DNA from 4 places in the Paenibacillus sp. LjRoot153 genome. Region 3 is predicted to be linked to each of the others. Evidence: riboswitches for the same ligand, from Rfam matches in the RefSeq annotation. Region 3 holds a riboswitch; each other region holds the start of a gene.
The links. A riboswitch is a leader RNA that binds a small molecule or an ion and turns the genes downstream of it on or off. The one in region 3 is predicted to bind cyclic di-AMP.

Region 1: it holds a riboswitch for cyclic di-AMP, as region 3 does, so the genes downstream of both, ACSQ8P_RS07545 (stalk domain-containing protein) here and ACSQ8P_RS31905 (APC family permease) in region 3, are expected to answer to the same signal.
Region 2: it holds a riboswitch for cyclic di-AMP, as region 3 does, so the genes downstream of both, ACSQ8P_RS33790 (C40 family peptidase) here and ACSQ8P_RS31905 (APC family permease) in region 3, are expected to answer to the same signal.
Region 4: it holds a riboswitch for cyclic di-AMP, as region 3 does, so the genes downstream of both, ACSQ8P_RS19895 (CAP domain-containing protein) here and ACSQ8P_RS31905 (APC family permease) in region 3, are expected to answer to the same signal.

The regions. Positions count from the first base shown of each region.
Region 1 covers NZ_CAXUQH020000001.1:1,714,801-1,719,644, reverse strand. Annotated here, with positions in the region: gene ACSQ8P_RS07560 (histidine kinase) at 1-821, opposite strand, end outside; gene liaF (cell wall-active antibiotics response protein LiaF) at 847-1,509, opposite strand; gene ACSQ8P_RS07550 (PspA/IM30 family protein) at 1,641-2,297, opposite strand; cyclic di-AMP (ydaO/yuaA leader) riboswitch at 2,454-2,605, shown strand; gene ACSQ8P_RS07545 (stalk domain-containing protein) at 2,610-3,407, shown strand; gene ACSQ8P_RS07540 (sporulation protein YjcZ) at 3,565-3,669, shown strand; gene ACSQ8P_RS07535 (molybdopterin molybdotransferase MoeA) at 3,884-4,844, opposite strand, start outside.
Region 2 covers NZ_CAXUQH020000001.1:7,766,742-7,771,585, reverse strand. Annotated here, with positions in the region: gene ACSQ8P_RS33810 (ABC transporter permease subunit) at 1-58, shown strand, start outside; gene ACSQ8P_RS33805 (methyltransferase domain-containing protein) at 327-1,220, shown strand; gene sugE (quaternary ammonium compound efflux SMR transporter SugE) at 1,269-1,589, opposite strand; guanidine-I (ykkC/yxkD leader) riboswitch at 1,680-1,782, opposite strand; gene ACSQ8P_RS33795 (MSMEG_1061 family FMN-dependent PPOX-type flavoprotein) at 1,852-2,463, opposite strand; gene ACSQ8P_RS33790 (C40 family peptidase) at 2,603-3,073, opposite strand; cyclic di-AMP (ydaO/yuaA leader) riboswitch at 3,077-3,215, opposite strand; gene ACSQ8P_RS33785 (hypothetical protein) at 3,383-4,201, opposite strand; gene ACSQ8P_RS33780 (M1 family metallopeptidase) at 4,246-4,844, opposite strand, start outside.
Region 3 covers NZ_CAXUQH020000001.1:7,371,182-7,376,025, reverse strand. Annotated here, with positions in the region: gene ACSQ8P_RS31915 (MFS transporter) at 41-1,483, opposite strand; gene ACSQ8P_RS31910 (N-acetyltransferase family protein) at 1,638-2,084, shown strand; cyclic di-AMP (ydaO/yuaA leader) riboswitch at 2,574-2,725, shown strand; gene ACSQ8P_RS31905 (APC family permease) at 2,826-4,661, shown strand; gene ACSQ8P_RS31900 (YqkE family protein) at 4,713-4,844, shown strand, end outside.
Region 4 covers NZ_CAXUQH020000001.1:4,632,457-4,637,300, reverse strand. Annotated here, with positions in the region: gene ACSQ8P_RS19910 (hypothetical protein) at 1-362, shown strand, start outside; gene ACSQ8P_RS19905 (DUF4362 domain-containing protein) at 481-909, shown strand; gene ACSQ8P_RS19900 (hypothetical protein) at 977-2,383, opposite strand; cyclic di-AMP (ydaO/yuaA leader) riboswitch at 2,597-2,732, shown strand; gene ACSQ8P_RS19895 (CAP domain-containing protein) at 2,738-3,388, shown strand; gene ACSQ8P_RS19890 (hypothetical protein) at 3,498-3,959, shown strand; gene ACSQ8P_RS19885 (SRPBCC family protein) at 3,997-4,464, shown strand; gene ACSQ8P_RS19880 (group-specific protein) at 4,491-4,844, shown strand, end outside.

The DNA of each region.
Region 1 (4,844 bases), 5.7 Mb from region 3:
GAGTGACGCAGAGCATTCGAAAGTGCCTCTTGCACAATTCGGAATAAATGATCCTCGATCCCTTTGTTCAAGCGTATCTCCTCATCCATATCCCAGCTAATCGCCATTGGAACTTTGGCCGCCAGCTCCTTCAAGAGCTCAACGAGTCCCTCCGACAGTCGTTTTCCTTCGAGATGGATCGGTCTCAAATGCAGCAACAAGGCTCTCATTTCGGATTGAGCGACGGAAGCCATTTCTTCAATAAGATGAATCTGCCGCTTCGCTTTCTCGAAATCTTTATCCAGTGTCCGTCCAACAGCCGTGGCTGTCATAGATATAGCAAACAACTGCTGACTTACCGCATCATGCAGCTCGCGCGCCAAGCGCTGACGCTCTTCAATAACCGCGGAAAGCTTGGCTTTCTCGGTAAGTTCAGCATTACTATTCGACAGCCGTTGAAGGGAGGTCACTTGCTCTTCCCATCGCTTCATAATCCGGCCGAGTTGTTCGCCTAAGCGTCCAATCTCATCATCATCCCCGTTTTGAAAGCCTTCTCGGGCAAATGTTCCTTTTTCTAATAAAATCATCGTCTCCATCATCGGCTCCAGTCTGCGTGTCACCTTAGAGCTGTTCCAGTAACCGAACACCGCACCAATTACACCCAGAATCAACAAGGCCATGAACGAGAACTTGACACCCTGCTGCCAGCTGGTAAAGGGCTCAATTAAATGTCTTGAATTCAGAAAATACAGCATAGCACCGAAAACGGCGAAGCTAAAAAGGATGGCTTCCCCCATGCTGCGCCAGATCATGTTCGTTAATCGTCGTTTGTAGCCATCCACTTGGTGAAGAACCCCCTAAAGAAAGTTACAATACTTTGACCTTGATATCTCCTACGATGAAAGAGAGTATGAGTTTCACCCGATGGTCGCAATGTTGATAATTCTGCGATTGCCAAACTACTTTGTTCATCACACCTGATTCTTTTTCTTCCGCGATTTGAAGCTGACCTAGCATGACGGAAGCTGTAACGGAAACGCCGATATCATCAGGCACTTTTATATCGATATCTCCTACAACACCCTGTAGGATAACTGTTGTTTCTTTTTGTTCGAGAATGGCCATTGAAAGATCTATATACGTTTCTCCCACCAAGTACCAAGTCGAGGTATTCCGTTGAATCCATGGCTCTCGTCCTAGGCGAACACTATCGACAATCTTTTGCTTTTGGGTATACGTATCATCTTTATGAACCTGCTTGGATCGAATGAAAAATAAACCTAATGAAATCAACACAACCGAAATGACAATGGTGAGATGATCACCAAATAAAATGACGGCACCAATCCCCATCAGCACATAACCCTTGCGCTCTTTGCGTGAACGAACACGATGAATGCCCAGCAAAATAAGGATTACGGCCATAACGGGAAAAAAGCCTATGGTATGTTCCAGAAGCAAAAAAACACCGGCTCCAATCAGCACAAGCGCTGTATTCCGGCTGCGGTTATTTTTCGTTTCCTCTCCCATCGATGCACCTCCTCTGGCTGCCATTTCTCTTACGTTCATACGATTCCTAGCATACCATAAGAATGGACGACCTCCAAGATGCAAATCCTTATAGAGCAAGGCTTTGCTTTCGTGGAGGCCACCATCCAGGACTATTTGCTATCGCGTGGATCTCGCCCATCGCGAGAACGCTGCTCCTGCTGCCACTCATGCTGCAGCTTGCTTCGCAGCACGCGCAGTTCATGCTGAAGGTTGCCTCCGGCTTCCTTCAGCGTTTCCTTCGACAGGCGGCCCGCCACGCGGAGCCCCTGCAACGCCTCCCGGCCGAGCTCGCGGCCGGTAACCTCCAGCTCGCGCCAAGTGTCGCGAGCCTCTTTGCCGTGCAGCCCGCCGCACGGCTGCACATCCTCGGCTGCGTGCCCCACACGCAGCACGCGCAGTTCCTCTGCGAGCGCCAGGCACAAGTCCTGGCTGCTCGCGTACTGCGCGCGGTAGTGCTCGCTCGCAGCTTCCTCGCGCAGCTTCTCTTGCAGCGCGAGCCTCGCGAGATCCTCTTCGCCAGCGCGCATCGCAAGCTCGGCCTGCTCGCCGCGCAGCTTCGCCATCTCTTCCGCTCGCGCGATGTGACTGCGCAGCGCAATCGTTGCCTGCAGCGCGTCCTCGTAGCGCTCCTCAAGCTGAGCTATCAGGCTGCCGTCATTAGAGCCAGGATTCGTTTTGCCGATAGTCTCGTGCCAGACGGTTTCAGCCATTTTGCCAATACGGTCAAATATATTAGTAGGATCAATTTCCCGATTCTTATTGTTCATGTTAAATCGCCCCTCACCCTTCATCATACTCTTATGGTAGCTCACTTTCTGATGTTCTAAAACCGACTATCGACTGTTTTTGTACCTAGACCTAAGTCCAGTATCAGAGGGGCATAACCATATATTGGTCGTTGTCCGAGCATGCCTGTGATGATAAAATATTTGAAGCCGAGTCTAGTGCATAAATAAGGCACTGGTACGGGGGACGAAATACTTGGGGTGAATATTTGCTTCGGCTTGGAGCAGACTAGGGAGAACCTTCTTCCCGAACCCGTCAACTAACCTCGAAGGCTCATGAAGGAGGATTACCAATTGAATAAGCTTACTAAAGGGTTAACTAGCCTTGCTGTTTCACTAACAGTTTTGGCAGGAGGCTTTCTTTCCCCATTTACTGCGCCAGCGCAAGCGGCTGAAATGGAAGTGAAAGTGCAAGTCAATGATGACCTGATCCATTTCCCTGATGCACAGCCATTTCTGGATGGCAACCACACGACCCAAGTTCCACTTCGGTTTGTAACGGAGAAGCTTGGATACACAGTGAATTGGAAAAAAAATGGAAATCAGATTCAGGTAACATTAACTAACAACCAACATACGATTACCTTGGTTTCAGGGCAAAAAGAAGCCAACATTGATGAGGAAACGGTCGTCTTAGACGGAGCTTCCCAATATCAAAATGGACGGGTATATGTGCCGCTTCGTTTCCTATCCACAACCGCAGGCGTACCTGTGCAGTGGGATGCAAGCAGTAATCTAGCTATCTTAAGTAAAGATGGCGAGCAGCATGCACCTGATTATCAAGTATTTGAATCTACAGCTTACTCGGCAGATCCTTCTGAAAATGGCGGCTATGGAGCCTTTGATTACATGGGCAATCCACTAGCGATCGGCACAGTAGCTGTTGATCCTTCCGTCATTCCACTTGGCACGAAGCTTTATATTGAAGGTTATTCGTTTAGCGGGCTTCCTAAAGGCGGAATGTATGTCTATGCAACCGATACCGGTGGAGCTATTAAAGGAAAGCGACTAGACATCTTTGTCCCAGGCTCGAGGAATTCCCTACGAAGCTTTGGCATTCAGAAAATTAAAGTGTACCAAATTCCTAATTAATTGCATGGAGAGAGCTGCCCTAAGAGTCATCAAGGGCAGCTCTTTTTGATAGGTGAATGTTCCATCGAATAAGGGCATATGTCCAATCAACAGGGTTCCCACCTACATATGATGTATAGTGTTTAACCCACATTCATTCAAAACCGGAGGGGATACTATGTCAGCTGTAGTTGGTTGTGGAACGCCAGGATACGGAAATTCCGTAGGTATAATTCTTGTTCTTTATGTACTGTTGGTCATCATTCTTGCTACTTTCTACTAAGACCATCTTCCGCCTGAGAAAATAGACCCGCCTACTGAAGCTTCTCATTTCGAAGCTTCAGTAGGCGGGCTTTTTCATTTATAATCAATGCCACTTCCTGCAAAAAAGACGCCACAGCTTACCCTCCTGACAGACGGTTACTTGTTAGCGCCAAACTTGCGATGTTATCGATTTTCAACTGAATTTCACATATATAAGAATAAGTTCATTTACGTTATCGCGTTGTATACACCTTCACGCCATCACCACGGTGGTAGCCCTGCCCCCCAGCTGGCAGCCAAATCAAGCAATCCGCGTCTTTGATCGATACCATGATGCTCGATTTATCAATGCCCGCTGGCCTTACCCATAGGCACCCTGCTTCAACTCGTGTTGTCCCTCGTATATAACGTGGATAAGCGGAAGGTTTATCGTATGGAACATCCAAAAAGGCTGTTAACTCTTCCGCCTCTGTACGCTGGCACCCTAACATTGCCTTAATAATCGGCTTAGCGAATAGCTCAAAGCCTACAAACGAAGCGCCGGGATTACCAGACAGTGCCATGAGCAGCTTGCCTTTCCATAACGCAGCACTCGTTGGTGTGCCTGGGCGCATCGCCACTTTATTAAACAATAGCTTCCCATCGAAACGACCGAATAAATCGACGAGCACGTCGTAATCGCCAACAGAGACACCGCCAGATGTCAGAATAAGATCGACATCAGGCAGAACAGCTTCAAGCGCGGCTTCCACTTGCCCAGGATCATCCGAGAGTGCTGGCATGATGAGGGCCGCTCCCCCGTTTGCTTCTACTTGAGCCGCTAACATATAACTGTTACTGTTACGTATTTTCCCTGGTTGCAGTTCTTGTTCGACTTGTAAGAGCTCTGAGCCTGTTGAGAAAATAGCCACTCTTGGCCTACGGTACACCTCAACCATGGAGAACCCGAAGGTCGCTAATATCGCGGCTTCACCTGGACCAATCTGAGTACCTTGTGGGATCACTAACTCCCCGTGGGGAACTTCACCAGCAATTGGCGTAATATTACTTGCAGCTTGCACATTTTTCTTAATCTTCACCTTGGCATCCAAAGATAACACTGACTCCTCCTGCAAGGAATCCGTCATCTCCAACATTACAACCGTGTCCGCACCGTCTGGAACAGGCGCCCCCGTCATGATACGAGCCGCTTTC
Region 2 (4,844 bases), 400 kb from region 3:
GCAATTTTTCTTGAATCAGCTCAAACGCCGCTATGGCGAGGAACGTCAGCTGATGTAATAGAGTCGAGCGTCCATCCGATGGGTGGGGCTCGGCTTTTTTGTTGGTTGTGCAGGAGGAGGAGGAGGGCTGCGCCAAAAGTACAGCTAAATTCACACATTTACGCCGAACGTGTGGGATATTGAGGAAATAGATGGAGTTTTTCCATTTAGATCAGAAAAGTGGTTATAAACGAGACAAGAATTTAAAATCTACTCATACAACATAATAAATGTTAACATGGTACATATTATGTGTTAAAATTCAACTATAAGGAGGCGAGCTAACCATGGATGACAAACAAGACAAAACGAAGCGACTCTCGGTATATTTGCCTGAGAAAGTGAAAGCAGAGTTAGAGCAGATGGCGGATGCCACGGGCCTATCGATGACACAGCTGATTGTTATGGCGACGCAGGGGCTGCTTGCGAATTATGCCTCACAAGGTGGCGCGATTTTTGCGGATCTGCTGTCAGCGAGGCATCGCATCCTGCACGAAGTGAAGGAGAAGCAGACGCTTTTGGACCAGGAAAAGCTGAGCATGCAAGCCTACTACGGCGCACGGGCAGAGGAGTATGAACGGATTTATCACCGCGAGGATGCGGAGTATCAACAAGAATTGGCGCTTCTGTCTGATATCCTGAAGAAGCAAGTGGAGGGACGCCGTGTGTTGGAAATCGCTTGCGGCACAGGATATTGGACACACATTGCCGCAGAAACGGCGACGCAGCTTGTTGGCGTAGACATCCGCCCAGAGGTGCTGCGCATCGCGGAGTCGAAGTCATGGCCGAAGGGGAATGCGGCCTTCAAGGAAGGAGATGCGTATGAGCTCTCCGAGATAAGAGGGGAGTTCGATTACGGGCTGGCGAACTTCTGGTTCTCGCATATTCCGCGGAATCGGATCGACAGCTTTTTACAAGGCTTCCATGAACGATTAGGCAGCGGAGCGCAGGTTTTTATCGCAGATAATGTGTATGTGCCTGGCAGAGGCGGCGAGCTCATTACCCACGAGGATAGCGAAGACACCTACAAAAGACGCGAATTAGCCGACGGCTCGAAGCATGAAATACTTAAGAACTATTTTACCTACGAAGAGTTGAATGACATTTTTCGACCCTTGTCACAGCATTTGCGCATCTTTGTGGGAGGCAGCTTCTGGTATGTGAGCTATACAATCAAATAGCCCAGCGTGTGCGTGACCCAATCGCAAAGAATTCGTCCTCGACGGATCTTAGTGCCCTGACGTAAACTTTAGTCCGAGCACACCGACCAAAATTAAGACCATAAACAAGATTCGGGTCAAACTGACCGGTTCATCGAGGAAAAGCGTACCTATGATAATCGCACCGACAGCACCGATGCCGGTCCAGGCTGCATAGGCTGTTCCAATCGGAAGAGTTTTCGTTGCTGCAGCTAAGAAATAGAAGCTAACGATCATACCTAGAATTGTAACAATGGACGGGACAAGTCGCGTGAAGCCATTGGAAAATTTCAATGAGATGGCCCATACTACCTCAAATACACCTGCAATGACTAGAAATAACCATGCCATAATGAAAACACTCCTTCATGTGGGGAATTTACGATGTCAGTGGCACAAAATAAACAGAGAAAAGCCCGGGAATATCGCACTGTTGCGATAGACTCCCGGGCTTTTCTCCCTCCGTGACCACAGCATATCTGCTGTGTGTTTTCCCTTGGACCAGCCAGCGGTGATGCGCCGCGGAACCCTAGAAAACGACATGACGTTATTATAGGCTCGCTAACATGCCATGTCAAGTTATATGTTTTAGCTAACTAGTTAGTTTATATCCTTATTCCTCTAGCGCTATGTTGTTCAATGCCAGATGTGCACGGAACATATCCATGGCATCGGGCTGTTCTTGTTCGGGTACCCACGTTGCGGAATCCCATATCTTTGATAGCTTAAGGGCACGACTGCAGTGCACGAAGCATTCCTGCACCTCAACGCCGACAGCGGCAATAGGTGATTTCCCATTAAGCTGCATAGTCGCAAGGAGCTCTTCATCTCTCGTCAGCCAAGCGCGTCCATTGACGCGGAGCACTGTCTCGACCCCAGGGATGATGAAGAGGAGGCCCACTTGCGGGTTGGTCAGTAGATTATGTATGGAATCTATTCGGCGGTTTCCGAGTCTTTCTGGATAAATGAAGCGGTGCTTATCGAGAACGCGAACGAAGCCTGGGCTATCGCCGCGGGGGGATACATCACACAGTCCATTCGCACCCGATGTAGATAAGAAGAATAAAGGTGATTTGGCGATAAACGCTTGGGCGTGCTCGTCGATTTGGTTGATAACTTTATTTTGAACTGCAGGATGAGGCTCTCCAATATGATCTCTAATTTCATCAATGGATCGAATGATGCCGGGAAATGGGGGTGACGTACTGTCTTGTATATTATCCATGCGTTTTTTCCTTCCTCGGGGCTGATGCGCCCTTGGTTATATGTAGTAGTATACGCAGATAGCCTTGTTCAAATGAATGAAGCCCTACAAACCGCTCTTACGAGCAAAGCTTGCAGGGCTTCATTCTGTGCCGAGAATATTACTTGGATTCAGCAGTTAGTTGATTGTAGATATCATCCCATAGAACACGTCTGGCTGATACGTACCGCTTCGCATAATAGGATTCGCTCAACTTATTCTTAACAACACCTTGATTAGTAGCGGAGTGAACGAATTCACCATTACCGAGGTACATCCCTACGTGAGAGATGCCGCTGCCATCTGTGTTGAAAAATACAAGATCGCCCTTACGAAGATCACTTTTGTCAACCCAGTAGCCTTCACCGTTTTGTGATTTGGAGCTGTGTGGAAGGTCGATGCCGAACTCGTCGAACAAGTAGGACGTGAAACCAGAGCAATCGAATCCTTTGGTTGTCGTTCCTGCCCATCTGTAAGGAGTTCCAACAAGCTCGTCTACCGCTTTATCCATATCGGATGCTGCGAAAACGCTTCCTACACTTACGCTCAAAAACAAAACAAGACTAAAAATAAGACCAACAACTTTCTTCAACTGCTTGTCTCCTTCCGGTGCCTACGAGGTTAGCTGGAGGGTTCGGTTGAAGGTTCCCTATGATCCCTGTCTTGCAAGATCAATTCACCCGGAGTGGTTCCCCCGTTTCCCCATAAACTGAGGAATTCGGCATGAAAAATTTGGTTTTTTGATGCTAGTCCTTTTAATTCGTCATAAAAAATGAAATTCCTCTTTTTTTATAAGAAATAAGGCTGAAAAATAGGCGAATCGTTCGGAAAATAGACAAAAAAAAGCCCCTTTCTCAAAGAGAAGGGGAGAACGCTTGTCTATTCGCTGTTTTGCTGGATATTAATTGGATATTTTGGCCGAAAGAAGCTGATATTGGGACGAAATGCCCCAAATTTGGATGAAAATGTGGAAGAGAGGATACAACTGATAAATAATCAGGGCTACTAGTCCTGCCCATAGGTAAGTGGCCGTGACTGTGACCCCTGCCAAAAGTCCTGTGAACAGTAATAGGATGATGGCAAGTCCGATAATCGGCAGCGAATATCGAAAGAAAGAGAAGATGGTAGATAGGATACCCAGCTTAGCCGCGATGGCGAATTGCACATACATAAACAGCAGCTGCAGGAGAAAACCATAGACCATTAAACTAAGTATCCAAGGTAGAAGCTTGAGAACAATCTGCTCGTAGGAGCCGTTATGCCCTAGAATATAAGCGGCTTTCGGAATAAGCCAGATGAGTGGGAAAAGCGTTAGCGCGATACGGATCAGGTAGACGAGCAGGAAAGGGAGCATGAGTTCCTTCATCCCGCGAAAGAAACGATAACCGGCATTCTGATGAGCGTGTGTGAGTGAGTAGTAGACACCGCCATTTAAGAGAGGCGTCAGCAGCATGCGAGCACATAAAAGTACAGCAAGCCACATTAGATAAGGATAGCTGAGATCTGTTTTAATTAATTGAAACTGGCTCTCTGCTAGGAAAATCTGCAATGCCTGCTTGGGTTGCTCAGCGCCGGGGAACCGATGCATGAGAGGGACAAGAATACCTTGTACAAGCTTATACAGGAGAATACCCCAGCCCATTTGATATAGGAATAAGATGATCGTGGCAAAGGGCTGAGCCATAGCTGCCCTGAAGCCTGATTTGATATAGGTGGCCAACGAGGGTCCCTCCTCAGAGTTTGTCATGAGACGTAAGCCAAGTCCTACCAGGCGACTGAGCCGAATATGGCTTGCAGGAACTGAATAATGCCGAGATTCCACCGAATTTGCCACTTCGTATTTAATTGCGTTTGATAAAAGTTGTTGATGTGCTTATTTTCGAGAATGAGCGTGTACTTGGGATCTATGCGCACCCAGTCGACAGGGGAGGCATGCGTTAATTTGAATTCAATGCTGCCTTCCTTGCCATCCCATGTTTTATCTAACGTTGTACCATCTGTGAAATGGAACTGAATCGGTACTTCCGGTGAGTTACCCCCATGCTTCATGAGGCGAACTGTGCTTTCGTAAGTCTCGGATCCCTTGATGCCCTGAGGCTTTATATGAACACTTTCGACGGAGTAATCCATCATCATATCGCCATAGACATACTGATTAAAGAAGTCATTCCAATTTGTTTTGCTGACATCCTCCACGACCTGTTGGAAATCCTTCGTAGACGGATGCTTGAACTGCCACTTTTGGAAATAGGATTTCATGATACGATCCATCGTCTTGGTGCCGACTTGCTGCTCAATCGCTTTCAGCACGAGCTTGCCACGCGTGTACACATTTTCAGCATATTCATCATGTCCTGTGTAAG
Region 3 (4,844 bases):
TCCATCATACGGAGGTCGCTCTTTTTTGTGGAACAAGCATTTATTCAACTGCGGTCTTAGGAATTCCCGTTTTTCCTACCGTTTCTGTTACCGAATGCTCAGTAAGCCTCTTTTTCGCATAATTCCTGTATAAGATCGAGCTTCCTATCGTTAAAAGCGCAACCACCGCCATCCCCCAGATGAGGTTGTCAAAAGCACGTTCGAGCGGCAGTGATTTCTGCCAGACCAGTGCGCTCCCCGAGAGCGCAACGGCGAATGCGCCGCTGAAAAATTGCAACAATTGGAACAAGCCCATGCCTGATCCGATGCGATCTTTGGTCAATTGCCGGGATAGTTCATTGGATACAGCGCTTGAAAGTGTCGTAAAGCTGATGCTGACCAAGATGTAGAGTGCAGCAATCCAGTAATAGGAATAGCTAGCAGTCAGGGCAAGCAGTACGGTTGAAGCCAACATCAACCAGGGTACATAGCGGAGCAACGCTGTATTCCCATAACGGTCGATGATGCGACCCACGCGGTTGGAGACGAGCATGGCTAACAGAGCGCCAGGGAAGAGCAACAGTCCCGAAGTAAGCGGAGCTAAGCTGAAAACCCGTGCAAGCATCTGAGGAGCAAGGAATAAGAAGCCGAAGCTGATCATGTAGGAAGACACGCCGATTGCGCTGAGCGCCATATAAGGTCTGTCGCCAAAGAGAGCAGGCAGCACGAACGGTTGTGAGGCTCGGCGAATCCGCAGAGCGAATAAGGCAATCGCAAGTACGCCTGCTATGAGGGCAACGATGCTCTTGGAAGTTAGGAAGAGCAGCAACCCCGTCGTCCCAATCCCGAGAAGCAGAGCACCGATGAAATCGAACGAGCCGCTTTCTGGTTTTTCTTTTGGGAGCAGGATGAGAAAGATGGGAATAAGCAGCAGCGTGACCCCTGTAATGACGAACAGGAAATGCCATCCCAAATACTGAACGATGGAACCGCCTGCAACGGGACCTAGTCCCAAGCCAAGTGAAGCCGCGGAAAGGATAAGCGACATGGCTCTTCCCCTGCGAGACAACGGAATGTAGCGGGTTACGAGTACGATACCAAGCGAGGGGATCGCACCTGCGCCGGATGCTTGAATCAGCCTTGTAAGCAGCAACAGTCCGAAGCTGTCCGTGAACAGCCCTAGAACGGAGGCGCCGCCTAGCGAGAGAAGGGCGATGACGTAGAGCCTGCGAATAGGCACGAAGTCGGACAAGCGGCTGTAGGTGATCGAAGCGATGGCGAAAATGATCGAGTACCCCGTAACAATCCACGACGCCGTTGAGGGACTGAGTTCGAATTGTACGGAAATTTTAGGCAGGGCCAGATTGAACATCATCGTGTTCATGATGACAAGTACAATAGTAAAACAGAGCAACCAGGAGACAGGCGTTTCTCGTAAGCGACTAGGCATCTCAGGTTGAGCGTGTGTTGTTCCTTGAGCTGATGAGGTCGCGTTGTCTGACATTGTACACCTTCCGATCCGAAACTATAATTTTAATTTTTACAGTTTATCATGACCGGTAGGGTGTGTCAATGAATTGACCTGTATTAAACCAATAAGGATTGAATGTTTATACTTATAATTGTATTATTATTCACAAAACACATGGAGAAATACGATGGGACACGTGATAAGAAAAGTGGAAATCGAAGATTTGGAGGCACTAACAGAGCTGATGTGTGCCTATATTGTAGGCTTTTATAAGAAGCCACAGCCGCTGATCTCTTCTATTCATCGACTGATTAATAACTTGCTTCAGGAACAAGGCGGTATACAGTTTGTTGTCGACAAAGAGGGGGAACTCGTCGGCTTTGCGACCCTGTATTTTGCCTGGAGTACGATGAAGGCAAATCCCATTACGATCATGAATGACCTCTTCCTTCTCGAGTCTTTTCGGGGAACCGCTGCAGAAGAAGACTTGTTCCAGAAGTGCCAAATCTATTCCAAGGAAAACGGCTATGCCTACATGTCATGGATCACCGCGCCGGACAATCATCGTGCACAACAGTTTTTTGACAAAATGGGCGGAACTCGCGTGGATTGGGTGAATTACACGATTGTTTAAAGGAAGCGGTTGTTAAATAACTGGGTTTCATACACTTAATTTCAGCCATTTCTGCTCTTTTTGAAAATTAACTGGATTTTCTGTATTTATTTTCGATCAATTTGCTCGGATACTGCAAAAACCACTGAAATAGATGGAGTTTTTCCATTAATTCAGTATAAAAATCTAGATATACTAGAATTAAATGTATTTTTTCCATCTAAACGACGAACCTCTCACTTGGCAATCACGTTACCAAGGTAGTGTCATAAAGTGAAAATTCCCTACATCCAACGGAATATTCGCACGAACCAGTAACCTTGGCGGATTGCAACCTTGCTGTTTAGTCAAAATACGCCGATTACCTATGAAAATGGAAGATAATCAATGATTCAGTTAATTGTAAGCGAATTAATGATGGAATCAAGAGGTGGAAGAGAGCTTTTTACGTTTTTTCCCTCCTTTACTATGTTGGTAGAAGAGAGTAGTATTCAACACGTACATGAACAGTTGAATATTTCGCTTAATTTTCTTTTAAGAAAAGCGGGGGAACCACGAGTAACATGGGGTGAATAATGGTACGGATACCTAGTACTTTTTAGGGCAGATTTCTCGCGGCCCGAACCCGGCAGCTAACCTCGTAAGCGATCGTGAGAAAGGAGAACATGTGTTCAAAACACAAGGTCTATCCTTGTGTTTTTTTGCGTCCATTTTTCAAATGTGATGTGTGATATTCGTATTAATTGGAGGAACAAAGGCGAAATGACAAGTGATTCATTGAAAAAAATTGTGTTTGGTAAGCCGCTAAAGTCGAGTGAGATTGAGTCGGAGAAAATGCCTGTCTGGAAAGCTCTCCCTATCTTGTCGTCAGATGCCTTATCATCCGTATCGTATGGGACGGAGCAAATTCTGTTAGAGCTCGCGACAGTAGGGGTTGCTGCTTTTGCCTTCTCGTTGCCGATTGCGGTTTCGATTATCGCGTTGATTCTACTGCTCGTGTTGAGCTATAGACAGGTGATCGAAGCGTACCCGATGGGTGGCGGCGCTTATATGGTTACGAAAGAAAATTTAGGCATGGTCTGGGGACGACTAACAGGTGTCTCTCTGCTAATCGACTACACCTTAACCGTGGCCGTTTCGATTTCGGCTGGTGTCACGGCGATTACCTCTGCATTTCCATCAGCTGTACCGTACATTGTTCCGCTGACCATCTTACTGGTTTGGATTATGGTCTGGCTGAATTTACGAGGTACTTCCGAATCAGGAACCGTATTTGCGATTCCAACGTACTTTTTCATTTTTTGTATCCTTTTGTTAGTAGGTAAAGGTATTTTCGATTTACTGACAGGATCAATGAATACACATGCGATCGAATTCGCACCAAGCGCAGCGACGAACTCGTTAACGTTATTCGTACTTCTCAAGGCGTTCTCATCCGGTTGTTCAGCTGTAACGGGGATCGAAGCGATTTCCGATGCCGTACCGCATTTTAGAACGCCATCAGTCAAAAATGCCAAACGAACACTTATCTCTTTAGGCGGCTTGTTGGCCATCGTGTTCGGCGGTGTGACGCTGATTGCCTTAGGGTATGGAGTGGCACCTGATCATAATGGTCATACGTCGGTTCTATCGATGGTGACGGAGCAAGCCTTTGGCCGAGGCGTCATGTACTATGCGACGCAGATCGCGACGATGCTTATCTTGGTGCTGGCTGCGAATACAAGCTTCAACGGATTCCCGATCTTGGCGTCGATCATGGCCCAAGACAAAAACTTCCCGCGCATGTTTTCATTCCGTGGGGATCGGCTTTCGTATCACTATGGCATTATTACACTAGGCGTATTGGCCAGCCTGCTATTGATTGGCTTTAAAGGTAAAACCGATGCACTCATTCCTCTTTATGCGATTGGCGTATTTTTATCTTTTACACTTGCTCAGGCAGGTTTGGTTCGTAAATGGCTCAAAGAGCGCGTATCTGGCTGGATCGGGAAGCTGATCATTAACGGTCTAGGCGGTATCGTTTCCCTTGCTGTTCTTATCATTTTCTCAGTCACTAAATTTAGCGAGGGTGCTTGGATTGTCATTATCATTACACCGATACTCCTCTGGCTCATTACGAAAATTAGTCACCATTACGACGACGTAGCCAAACAGCTGCGTATTGATATCACACAAGACCGTGTGTGTACCAAAGAACCGGTCATTATCGTACCTGTAGCTGGGATTCACAAAGCTGTAGAGCAAACCCTGAATTATGCCAAATCGCTTTCGCCTAATGTCATCGCGTTCTATGTATCCTTCTCGGATGAGGAGGAAGAATCGATGCAGGAGAAGTGGCAGATCTGGGATCCTGGTGTTCGACTCGTTGTGTTCAAATCACGATACAGGACGATCCTGAAGCCGCTGGCCGAATTCATTGATCGCATCGACACCCATGTGTCAGAGAAGCAGTCGATCATGGTTATTCTTCCGCAATTTATGCCGAAAAAATGGTGGCATCGTCTGCTTCACAATCAGTCTGCCGCGCGTATCCGCTCGAAGCTTCAAGCCGATAAGGATATCGTTGTTGCGACAGTGCCGTATCATTTACACCAATAGACGTGTACGTGTACAATAATAGGGAGAACATGTAGACGAGGTGACCTTATTATGGTGAAAAAGAAAGCTAAAATGACGCCAGTTGCGGCTAGCGTGCAAGATAAACCTGCAACGCTGAAGGATCTGCTGCGTCCGGAAATACTGGAAGGGCTCAAAGCCCAGGCTGACGCGATGAAAGCGGAA
Region 4 (4,844 bases), 2.7 Mb from region 3:
CCATCATGATGGATAACTATATGGAAATACCTGATCATAATTACAATTCGAATCCGAATAAGAAAATGCTGGCGTTTGAGGTTGGCATGGCAACATCCACGGGATTCGCTGTCATAGGGATTAGTTTGGGCTTTATGCTGTATTTGGGTCCCATTATTTGGGGAGTTATAGGTGCAATTTGTGGATTTATGACAGGGTATTACCTCACGCGTTTCATACAAACCAAGCTGCTTAAACATGTGATTCGGAAAAAAGAGCGATTACCCGAGCTGGCTGTCATTATCCAGTGCCAAGAGGAACGATTTCAAGAGGTAAAGCATGTTTTGTGGGAATACCAAGCGCTATCCGTTGGCAAGTTTTAAAAGGAGATCATGTGACAAGCTTGAAACTTCAAGCTTATTTTTTTTTGCATAAATTGCACAACATTTCCAGTTAAGTATACGTCAAACAAGTAGACAGAACGAATAGGGGATGAAGGTGATGAATCGTGGCCTTATTTTACTTGTTAGTATACTCTTGCTAAGTTCATGTTCAAATGAGAAATACGACATCGATAAAGCGACCACAAAAGGAGACGTTATTAATATTCATGGAAGAATTATCAATGTAGATCGATTCAATCAATTTTTAAAGAATGTTGAAAGCCATATTGAGAGTCAAATTCGGATTACGCAAATGACAATTGAAGGGGATCCCATTTATTATAATTTGGCTTACAACCAAGATAAGATTTCCTACATCTATAATAATAAGGCAGATAAACATGGGGATGGCAAACGACTGAAAACGGAATGCACAGGAATGAGTTCAGCGAAAGTGGAACGGGGAGTTTCTTATACGCTGGATGGTTGTAAGGATGCCTCCATCGGGCAAACATTTAGCTTTGTAGTAGCGGGGACGGGGAACTAGACGACATAGAAAGAGGCTAATGGATCTCCATCCAATAGCCTCTTTCTTCTCATTTACACACGTATTCTTATTTCATTTTAGCTAATTCATAATCAAACCACGTTCGAATCTCACCCGTAGACATGTTCTCAATCGTATTGTTGCGATGCTTGATGAAAATGTTTCTGTTCTTATCCAAATAATAGTCGCCAAAAATATAGTTGGATAAGCGTTTTGTTTCTAATTTCGTATTCAGCGTATAAATTCCAGCCGTATCTTGCGCAGCATAATCCTTATTCGAGATACCATTAAGTACGACATAAAGACTTCCATCCTTGGCTTCAGGACTTAGCAATGAAGGGTTGGTTAAACCTAATGCCCTTACATCCGATTCATGAAGCAGTTCGTTCACCATATGAACAGTACCATTTGGGTCTAGCAAGCCAACGCGGGCACTACCCGCAATATAGTCTTTTCGACTAGGTAATCTGTCAGAGGCAATCCACACGGTACCATCCGGATTCGGTATGACGCGGTCTAGTTTTTGATTGAAATCATGGAGTCGCGTCACGTTTCCGTCTTGAATAAGAAACGTATATGTGGTGCCATAATTTGGACCAATTGCGGCAATTGGCAAGGTCAAATTAATAGATAAGATCACCCGTTGATCGCCAGCAGAAAATACAGTGTACGTATGGACGGGTGCTCCCCAGGCTGCCGATTCCCATACATCGGAGTCTGTTAGTGTATACACTTTTATATTGCCATAGTATAAATCTCGATCTTTACGCACCAACTCTACTGGTTTACCAGCTAATGGGTGTGGAGGAGTAGAAAGGCCTTTGATAAATTGATCTTTTTCTTCATTGTTTTTCCATTCGATTTGATAGTTGCTTTTATCCATTTTTAGCATTGACTTTGCAGGGTCCGCGGAAAGCAGGGAGTAGAAATATAATGAACTATCATCGTCACCGATGATGGAATAGATGGCATTTTGCCCGCCTACTAGCGATAGTCCTTCAGCATCACTCCATCCGATATCAATCTGAAGAAGATCATGAACAAATCGCCAAGTCAAGGGCATATAAGTCACATCTTGATAGGTTAAAAAAGGGTAGGGCTCCGTTTTATTATTGATTTCTGTTTGATTCATCGTGATGGGTACATCGGAAACTTGGACCAAGTAACTGCTTGCATTACTCTTGGATGTTAGATCCTGTTCAAGTGGAGCTTGATGAATAGGTGGAGGAAAGTTCCGATTTGACCAAATCTGCAATCCATCCGTTTCACTCCAACTATACTCAATGCCGAGTGTTTGGAAATTTTTCCACGTCATGGGTAAGTAAGTGATGTCTTTATACAACAGAAATGGGTATTGGCTATGAGTGATGTCCATGTCTTGACCATTGATTTGAATTGGAAAATAGGGTAGAGATGCCTTCACAGATACGCTTGCTGATGCCTGTTGGGGAGGTAACGGTAGCAGCCCGCACATCAATCCGAGTAGGACAAACGAGCATTTTATAGCAAATTTCTTCAAAACAATCACCCTTTTCTAAGTTAGTATTGCTACTGATTAGACGCAGGATGATGGGAAAAGTTGTATGTTTAAAGAGTATATATCCAGATCGTGATTCGGATGGTAAATTTTGAGTCATGATCTCACTGGTATCCCATGTTACAATCGTTGAGATCCAAACTGGATCCAAAACTTAGAAGGCCGAAGCTTTATTTGAAGCACGGGGGAACCAACCTTTGGGGTGAAGTCGCGTTTTGCGCGGCCGGGTGATTACTCTTTGATCCGAATCCGACAGCTAACCTCGCAGGCCGCAAAAAGGAGAGATTTATAGTGAAACGTTACAAAAAGCTTATAGTTACGGGAGCATTAGGTTTGAGCGTCTTGATGGGGGCGAACGCAGCATGGGCTGCTACGGGAACGCATACGGTAGCAGGCAACGATACCATGTGGTTAATCTCTAAGAAATATGGCGTCAGCCTTACTTCGCTGATCAAAGCGAATCCACAGGTAGCCAATCCGAATATAATTTGGTCGGGGATGAAGCTCAACATTCCTGGAAGCACGGGTACAACTGTTGTGACTAAACCACAGGTTACGCCAACACCAACACAATCCACTTTTGCTAGCCAAGTGATTACCTTAGTAAACCAGGAACGAACGAAGGCTGGATTGAAGCCTTTGACCAGCAATAGCGCACTTACCGCGATGGCGCTGGATAAAGCGAAAGATATGTACAATAAAGGTTATTTCGATCATACATCGCCAACTTACGGTTCACCTTTTGATATGATGAACTCTTATGGCATTCATTATTCCTACGCGGGTGAAAACATCGCTAAGGGTCAACAAACGCCTGAAGCGGTTATGACAGCATGGATGAACAGTTCAGGTCACCGTCAAAACATTTTAAGCCCGAACTTCACACAAATAGGCGTCGCCTATTATAACGGTGAGTGGGTTCAGGAGTTTATAAGTAACTAAGAATTAACAGCGCAGTCTCCCTTAGGGAGGCTGTTTTTTTATATCATGTCGAAGGAGATCGGATGTGCACGTCGAATTTGAAACCAACCACAGGATTGGAGTGTTAACAATGAATAGATCCATTCTCCACTCAATCTCAATCATTGTCATAATGGGATTAACCGCATGTGAATCGTCAGATATTCCAACCGAATCGGTACAAATTGCTAATTCCGTTAGCATATCACCAGCTCAGCCTAGCGCTGCACCACAAATTGTAACCAATGAGAAACCTAAGTCAGTTGGAGAAATTATGGATTTTCTCGTGCAGAGTGTGCCTGAAATTAGGCAGTATAAACAAATGATAGAAACCAATAAATCCAAAGTACTTTTTTTAAGCGATGGTTTAATAAGTGTCTTAGATCGGCCAGGAAAGTATTACGATATGTACATAGGAGAGAGTTTTAGTGATCATGTTGTAAGGTGGAATACGTTTTATGTAAGTGAGGATATGAAAGAGATACTTGTGGAAGATGTGATTACGGGAAACATTTTAACGTTAGAAGAGTGGAGAAAACGGGGAGCAAAGTGACTTGTAAAAATGACATAGTTCCTAAGAGGTGCACATCGTGATTAAAATATTCACAGAGATCGAAATTGAAGCAGCTATTGATGTTTGCTTTGACATGGCATCGAGTATTGATATACATACGCAGACTGTCTGGCCACATACCAAGGAACGAGCGATAGCTGGAACAACAACAGGCATGATTAGTGGCGGGGAAACGGTTACTTTTGAGGCGAGACATTTCTTAATTAGGCAAAAACACACTTCACTCATATCGAAATATGTTCGACCTTACCACTTTGTTGATGAAATGCTGCAGGGTACTTTCAAAAGTATGAGGCATGAACACGAATTTATTGATTTAGGTGATAGAACCTTGATGAAAGATACGTTAAGTTTTGAGGCTCCTCTGGGCTGGATCGGCTGGATCGTTGAGAGGGTTGTATTGAAAAGATATATGATGCGATTTTTGAACTATCGGAATGAGCAATTGAAGATTTTAGCTGAAAAACAAGTAAAAGAGCAATAAAGAAGCAATAACGGAGGGAGAGCCAATTGAATTTCTATATTGCATCTAGTTTCAAGAACATCGACAATGTTCGAAATGTCACGCAGCAGTTGAAGTCGAGAGGATATATTCAAACCTTCGATAGGACGGTTCATTCTGGCATTGGTACGCTACAAGAGCTTGCGGCAATCGGTGCGAAAGAGAAAGAAGCCGTGTTGCGTGCAGAGATATTCATCATCATGCTGCCCGCGGGGAAGGGAAGCCATGTCGAGTTAGGACTTGCATTAGGAGCAGGGAAGGCTATTTTTATGTATTCTGCTAACGATGAGATGAATGATATAGAAAAAACGAGTGCGTTTTATCAACTCCCAGAGGTGCAAAAAATCATCGGAACGATAGAC